Regions from separate parts of the Thalassorhabdus alkalitolerans genome, predicted to be linked through region 1. Evidence: riboswitches for the same ligand, from Rfam matches in the RefSeq annotation. Region 1 holds a riboswitch; the other holds the start of a gene.
What was found. A riboswitch is a leader RNA that binds a small molecule or an ion and turns the genes downstream of it on or off. The one in region 1 is predicted to bind magnesium.

Region 1 (4,063 bases):
TCATATTCGGGGTATTATTAGTACCTACAGCAGTCTCTGCTCTGTGGTTTGTAGCTTTTGGAGGAACAGGACTTCACCTTGACATTACCATGGGTGCGGGTTTATCTCAGCTTATCAGTGAGGAGCCGGAAGCAGGACTGTTTATTGTCCTGGAAACATTGCCTCTAGGTTTTCTGTTAAGTGTTGCTGCATTGATATTAATTACAATCTTTTTTATTACCTCTGCAAATTCAGCAACCTATGTACTTGGTGTATTTTCTTCACGTGGAAATCTGGAACCGGCAAACACAATTCTTGTCGTGTGGGGATTATTGATTTCAGCGATCGCTGCAGCCTTACTGCTAAGTGGAGGCATTGAAGGGTTACAAGCAATTGCAATTACCATCGCTCTTCCCTTTACTGTGATTTTGTTAGTAATGGTTTTCGCTATCCATCGATCTTTGAAAGAGGGTTATCAACAAGAGCCTATTGGTGTGAAAAAGGAAGAAGAATAAGAACTTCTCTGTTTGTTCCCCGTTTTCTTTTCCTGGTCCTGGGGAAATAACACTACAGATTGCTTTCCTTGGAGGGACTAAAAGTGGAAAAAATGTACATTAATGGTAACTTTGTAGAAAGTGAAACCCATGAATATATTGATGTAGAAAATCCGGCCACTGAAGAAATTTTGGGAAGGGTTCCTAACGGAAACGAATATGATGTGGAAGAAGCTGTTAAGGCGGCGTCTCGGGCACAAAGAGAGTGGGGAAAACGCCCGGCAATAGAAAGGGGGAAGTACTTACTTTTTATTGCTGACAGGCTTGAAGAAAGAAAAGAGGAGTTTGCTCAGCTCCTCACTAAGGAACAAGGAAAAACACTGCCACTTGCCCGCGGTGAAATGGATATTACAATTGAATACTTCCGGTACATGGCCGGATGGGCTAGACGATACGAAGGTGATGTCATTAATAGTGACCGCCAAAATGAAAATATTATTTTGTTAAAGAAACCAATTGGAGTGGTTGCAGGAGTCGTACCGTGGAATTTCCCGATGTTTGTGTTGGCAAGAAAGGTTGCTCCTGCCTTGATAACCGGGTGTTCCATTATCATTAAGCCGAGTCAGCAAACCCCGTTAACCGCTGTTAAATTTTCAGAGGTTATTCATGAATCAGAGCTGCCTCCAGGGATCTTTCAATTAGTTACTGGAACCGGTTCCTCTGTTGGCACTCCTCTGGCTTCACACAAGAAAGTAAGCATGATTTCTTTAACAGGCAGTACTCCAGCTGGTTCAAAAGTAATGGAGGCTGCCGCGCGGAACGTAACAAAAGTTAATCTCGAGCTTGGGGGAAAAGCTCCAGCTATCGTCAGTAAGTATGCTGACCTGGATCTTGCTGCAGAAAAAATAATTGAATCACGCATTATTAACTCCGGACAAGTGTGCACGAATGCTGAGCGAGTTTATGTGCAGGAAGAAGTAGCAGATGAATTTATTGATAAAATTGTAACAAAAGCAAAGGAAATACGTTACGGGAATCCCCTGGTTAAGGAAGACATCGAAATGGGGCCGCTTGTAAGCAAGAATCAGCTGGATTCTGTTTCGGAAGCTGTGGAAAAAGCAAAAGCAGCCGGTGCTAAAGTGCTGGCAGGCGGACAGAGAGCAGACACAGAAAAGGGTTATTTCTTTGAACCAACGATATTAACCAATGTAGGCCAAGAAATGGATATCATGCAGGAAGAAATTTTTGGTCCGGTTCTTCCTATTACGACGTATCATTCTTTTTCAGAAGCTATCGTCATGGCAAATGATTCAGAATACGGCCTTTCATCTTCTATCTTTACAGAAAATTATCATGAAGTGATGCAGGGTGTTAATGAATTGGAATTTGGTGAAGTCTTTGTGAATCGGGAGAATTTTGAGGCGTTGCAAGGATTTCATGCTGGCTGGAGAAAATCAGGAATAGGCGGAGCTGATGGAAAACGTGGATTAGAAGAATTTCTTATTACTACCGTAGCGTATATGGAATACGAACGATAAGTAAATGATCAAGAAAAAGACATCTAGCGAAAGAGAATCTTTGCAAATTGCAGAAAATGCATTGACAGGTTTCTGAAATCAGCGTATATTCATGTTTGTGTTGGAAAAACGTAATATTTCTCGTTAGGTGAGGCTCCTGTACGGAGAGACGCTGCTGCCCAAAAATGTCCAAAGACGCCAATGGGTCAACAGGAACCATCGATATAAGGTGGTTTTTAATGCAGCTGGCATAGCCCTATGCCGTACAGTGCTAAAGCTCTACGAATGGGTAGCATGTTCTGTTTTGAGCATCTTTGTGCTGATTTAATAAGCGCTCTCCATTTGTGGAGGGCGCTTTTTTTACTCAGCAAAGAAGACGTTTCAGAAAAATTTTTAGGAGGTGAGGGAATTTTATGGACAGCAGTCCGGATTCCAGTTTTAGGTGCAGTGTAGTATATAAGGCTTTTAAGTCAGTGCGAGGATCGATTCCCTCATTTTGGATACTTTTAAAAACAAAGTAAATTAATGAATCAGGGACTCTATCCTCTTTTAAGAAGGAGGGAGAGCAATGGTTAAGTTAAATGATCATACTAGAGAAGAGTATATGAATAATATACTCGATATTTTGGAAAACAAAGCCATTGAGCAATTTAGAAATGCTTTTTTAGAGCTTCATCCAGCTGATCAGGTGGATCTTTTCAGCCGCCTGGATCAAGAAAAAAGAGCTCGTGTCTATGAATACCTAAGCCCCGAAGAATTTGCAGCTATCTTTGAAGGGCTGGAAGTAAATGATCAAAAAGAGATCGCTCTGGAGCTGGATAAAGAATATGCTGCAGAGATGTTTAATAACATGTACGCAGATGATGTAGCAGATTTTCTAGGTGAACTGCAGGAGGATAAAGTATCTGCTATATTAAAAGCAATGGATAAAGAGGATGCCCAGGATGTTAAAGAGCTTATGGCTTATGAGGAAGGTACAGCCGGGGCCATTATGACCAAAGAGTTTATCTCTATTAAGGCTACTGATACAGTGGCAGATGTGATCGAATTACTACGAAGAGAAGGACCCGATGCAGAAACGGTTTACTACTTATATGTAACTGACGAGTATAATAAATTGGCAGGTGTTGTTTCTCTTCGTGATCTGATTATTGCAGCAACGGATGAACCGATTATAAATATCATCAGTACGCGAGTGGTCTCAGTGCATGAGAACACTGATCAGGAAGAGGTGGCCAACCTTATCCAGAAATATGACTTCCTGGCAGCACCAGTGGTAACAAGTACAAATGAACTTGTGGGGATTGTAACTGTTGATGATGTTATTGATGTTATTGAAGAAGAAGCAACCGAAGATCTTGGGGAATTCTCTGCTTCAAGAGGGGCAACAGACGTAAATGTTACAGCTTTCGAAGCAGCTAAAAAGAGGTCACCCTGGATTATTCTGCTGATGTTTTTTGGTATGATAACTGCTGGAGTGATTGGCCAGTTTGAGGAAACATTAGAAGCAATTGTAATACTATCGGCTTTTATCCCGTTAATTATGGATTCAGCTGGTAATACGGGAACTCAATCACTAGCCGTTGTGGTCCGTGGTCTTGCGACAGGTTCTTTAGAGAAGAAGGGTCTTTTTAAAATCCTTCGAAGAGAGCTTGGCACTGGGATGATGATTGGTTTAGCATGTGCGATCGTACTCATGGGCTTGATCCCTATTTTATATGATGGCAACATCTTATTAGCCTTTATAGTCGGAACTTCTATTTTCCTTTCTTTAACCATATCTACAGTTATAGGGGCAACGGTTCCATTGATTATTAATAAATTAAAGCTTGATCCTGCTATCGCTTCTGGTCCTTTCATTACAACAGTAAATGATATACTTGGACTGCTGATTTACTTCAGCATAGCAACTTCTCTTCTTCAGTATTTATAAAAATATGGCTACGAATTGTGAAAAGCGTGAGCCGGAAATTCTTACGAGAATCTCCGGTTTTTTTCATTCCAAACATGCAAAAAAACTTAGATACTGGATAGATTTATTGGTTTTTGTGTAAAAATGGCTAATAGTTCAAA
Region 2 (4,063 bases), on a different contig from region 1:
ACGTAATTTTATCATAGTTTAACTGTACACTACGTTTTCCTTATTCTACTAACGGCATGTTTTAGTTTGTAGCAGAACTGAAAAAGTTTAATTCGAAGGGACCACTAAACTTTATTAAGTATGGACACAAACTTCCCTTAACTCCCGGAAAAGAATTTTTCACATTCTATTGAAGAACAGAGCTTGTTTTATTTATGTGATTGAGAGAAAACTTATTTATGGTGGGAAAGTAACTCTCCTGGAAGCCGGGGAAGCGAGAAATAAAAAGGAAAATACAAAAATTCCAAATTGATATTCTCATAAGAATACATCGTCTCTTTTTCATTGGTAAATCCTGAGAAGAGAGGTGATGATAACATGGCAGTTAACATAATAATTGGTTTTCTACTTCCTTGGGTGTTTGGTAGTTACCTTTATAACAAAGACAAATACCTGATGGTAACAACCATCCCCTTATGTGTATTGATTGCTTTTGTGATCAACACAAAAGGAACTCGGTACTGGCTCTTAAAGCCACGAATTAAAGAAAAACAGTATCGTACGATTTATCCGTTGAACCTTGGTTATTTTCCAGTAGTGGCCAGTTTCATGATATATTGCGCGCAAAAAAGGGCATGGCCTAGGATGATATGGATCACATTGTTTACACTTTTGTCTGCGACGGCAGAAATAGCTGCTCTTATGGCAGGGAAACTCCTGTATAAAAACGGCTGGAATATTTATAAAACCCTGCTTACTTATTTTCTTCCCTATTGCTTTGTAGTTATCTATTATGACTTTGTAAAAATGCTTCGAGTGATTACACAACATTCTCAACAGAAAAAGAAGAATGTTAGAGAGTGTGAGGGAAATACAGGAAGTAAAGGTGCATATGTTTAAAGCAATAAAAAGTATTAAGGAATATGTCACAAATTTTTCAATGAAACACCTCCCTTTATAGCTGTCTTGTTTATTAGAATAGGACGTAGAGAAATGGGGGACCAAAAATGAAAAAACTGATTGAACAAGGGACGGAATGGATCCTTTTTTTGCTGCGTATATTGCTTGGGGGATTTATAGCTCTTCATGGAATAATTAAAGTGACCGATATTTCCCAGGCCAATCAAACCTTTGAAGAAGCAGGCATTCCTGTGTTTTTAGGAAACTTGACCGGAATTATTGAAATTATTGTAGGGGCGACTTTAATAGTAGGTCTTTTAGTAAAATCGTCAGCGATCGTTGTAGCTCTTTTGCTTATAATCTCCATTCTGTTAGCGCCGTATCAGGAGGGAATGATCAGCTATTATGAATTACTGTTGCCGGCTCTGCTTTTAGCTGTTTTATTAAGTGTAAGAGGAAGTAGGAAATTGAATCTGGTTACCTGAAACGTTTATTTATTCGAAACGAATAGGAAAAAATAATTAAAAGAATCAGTTATTCAAAATACAGGTTGACATCATTTTGTCTTTTTTATTACACTGCATATGACACATAAGGTATTTCCAAAAACAAAATAAACCTCGTTAGGTGAGGCTCCTGTGCTGGAGATATGCTGCTGCCCAAAAACGTCCAAAGACGCCAATGGGTCAACTGGAACGGTCGACATAAGGCCCTTTCTAATGCAGCTGGATGATAATCCTATGCCGCACAGTGCTAAAGCTCTACGAATGGAGGGTCTGATTATGTTGTATCGTGCGCACTTAGCGTCCTCTTTTTGTGGAGGACGTTTTTTTATTCTAAAAAAAGGAGGTTAGAAATGAAAGAAAGTGATAGTTTAGAGGCCGAGTCGGGAAGGAACAATAAAAATACAAAGTACTTTTTTCATTTCGTTGAGTGGTCAGGGGAGTGAAAAAAGCGTTAGGGGGCATGGCATGAAAAAGCTGGATTCACGTTCTCGTCAAGAATACGCAGAACATGTGATTGACTTGTTACAAAAAGAAGATGAAGCTCAATTTCGGGATCAATTTTTGGAGCTTCATCCAACAGACCAGTTAAGTATCTTTCACACATTAAATCAGACAGAAAGAAAACGGCTATATGCTTATCTACAACCTCAAGAATTTGCGGAAATATTTCAAGGGATGGAGTTTCTTGAACAGGAATGGGTGAGCCGCGAATTAAATGACAATTATATCGCTGATATGCTAAACGACATGTATTCAGATGATGTTGCCGACTTTCTTGGAGAACTGCCTGAAGAAAAGCGCTCATCAATCTTAACTGCAATGGATAAGGAAGAAGCAGCTGACGCCAAAGAGCTCCTTTCTTACCCTGAAGAAACCGCTGGAGCTATAATGACCAAAGAGTTTCTTGCGGTAAAAGCCGATAATCGAGTGAGCGACGTTATTGAGTTTTTACGAAAGGAAGGGCCAGATGCAGAGACGGTATACTATTTATATGTTACCAATCAGGAAGATCAGCTGGTTGGCGTAGTGTCTTTGCGGGACCTTATTGTCTCTCCTACAGAGGAAAAAGTGGAGAATATTATGGGGACAAGGGTGGTTTCAACGAAAGTCACCACTGACCAGGAGGAAGTAGCATCGCTCATTCAAAGGTACGACTTGCTTGCAGCTCCTGTTGTAACTGACGATGGTGCCCTGGTTGGTATTGTGACAGTCGATGATGTGATCGACATTATCGAGGAAGAAGTCACAGAAGACATCGGTGAAATCTCCGCCACGAGAGGAGCAACTGACGTTAACCTCTCTGCTTTTCAAGCAGCAAAAAAAAGGGCACCCTGGATTATTTTGTTGATGTTTTTTGGGATGATTACAGCTGGTGTGATTGATCAGTTTGAAGGAACGTTAGAAGAGATTGTTATTCTGGCAGCATTTATTCCACTCATTATGGACTCTGCTGGAAACACGGGAACACAGTCACTTGCTGTTGTTGTTCGAAGCCTTGCTACAGGATCCTTTGAAAAGAAAGGACTATGGCAGACCATCCGAAGAGAATTTTCTACGGGAGTATTAATAGGTTTATCGTGTGCTATTGTCCTTGTCGGGTTGATTACCATACTGTACGGGAATTTGGTTTTAGCGGGTGTCGTAGCCGTATCCATCTTTTTATCTTTAAGTATTGCTACCGTCACTGGAGCTTTGTTTCCCCTTATTATTAACAAACTGAAATTAGACCCTGCCATTGCCTCAGGACCTTTTGTTACCACGGTGAACGATATTCTAGGCTTGCTTATTTACTTTACCATTGCAACTTCTTTACTCATGTATTTGTAAAGCAGAAGGAGCGGGACATAGATATGGTGCATGTCTATGTCCCTTTTTTTAAAAGGAAAGGGAAGATTTTTCTTTTTGATGGTATACTCACCATCACACTGACTACAATTCTAATCATCTGTCTAATAAGTATACTATTTACCCTGATTGTGCTTGCGTTTGTGGTTTATGTACGGTCGTTACGTAGAAAAAAGGGTAAAAAACCAAGACACAAGATGGAAATATAAAAATGAGAATGATATTGAAAACGAAAAAACTGACTCAAAGAAACATCGTTATTGAGTCAGTTTTTTAATGGTTTTTCCTTTTGCAATTCTAATCCTTCAATATGTATTACGTTTTTGATGAAAAGGAAAAAGAAAACGAAAGTTTGGAGAGAGACTTGAGGACGAACCTGGCTAACATTTTCTTCTCCTGCTTGGATCGAACTTGTTCTCCCTATGACTAACACCGTAAAAATTACATTGAATGTGGAACTTTAGTTTAAAAATGGGGAAAATGGTAGTGGAAGAATTCATAAAAGGAGCGTGTTTATGATGGTTGGTGTAGAAATTAATATGGTTGTCAAAGACAGCTTAAAAGCATTGGAGTTATACGAAAGTATATTTGACGTCAAGCGGGTGGAGGTTTCAAACTTCCCTCGTGGTGAAAATGAGGCCGTTTTTATCCTATACGACGTTCAATTCCATATGTTAGATGAAAACCCAGAATTCCATTTGATCGCACCCACACCTGACGATCCTAAAACTAGTTGGGTGAATGTGACTGTTCCAGACATTAAGGAAACCTATGCAAAGGCGATGGATTTAGGGTGTACAGAGGTGCAGCCCGTGACTGAGGTTTCTGGCTAC

Region 2: linked by a shared signal. The riboswitch ahead of mgtE (magnesium transporter) and the one ahead of mgtE (magnesium transporter) in region 1 are both predicted to bind magnesium.

Annotation. Positions count from the first base shown of each region.
Region 1 is NZ_JBHSOZ010000003.1:915,738-919,800, reverse strand. Features, by position in the region: gene ACFPU1_RS07290 (BCCT family transporter) at 1-494, shown strand, start outside; gene aldA (aldehyde dehydrogenase) at 587-2,011, shown strand; M-box (ykoK) riboswitch at 2,124-2,287, shown strand; gene mgtE (magnesium transporter) at 2,559-3,923, shown strand.
Region 2 is NZ_JBHSOZ010000005.1:340,053-344,115, reverse strand. Features, by position in the region: gene ACFPU1_RS12600 (hypothetical protein) at 358-879, shown strand; gene ACFPU1_RS12595 (DoxX family protein) at 987-1,364, shown strand; M-box (ykoK) riboswitch at 1,492-1,659, shown strand; gene mgtE (magnesium transporter) at 1,851-3,212, shown strand; gene ACFPU1_RS12585 (VOC family protein) at 3,749-4,063, shown strand, end outside.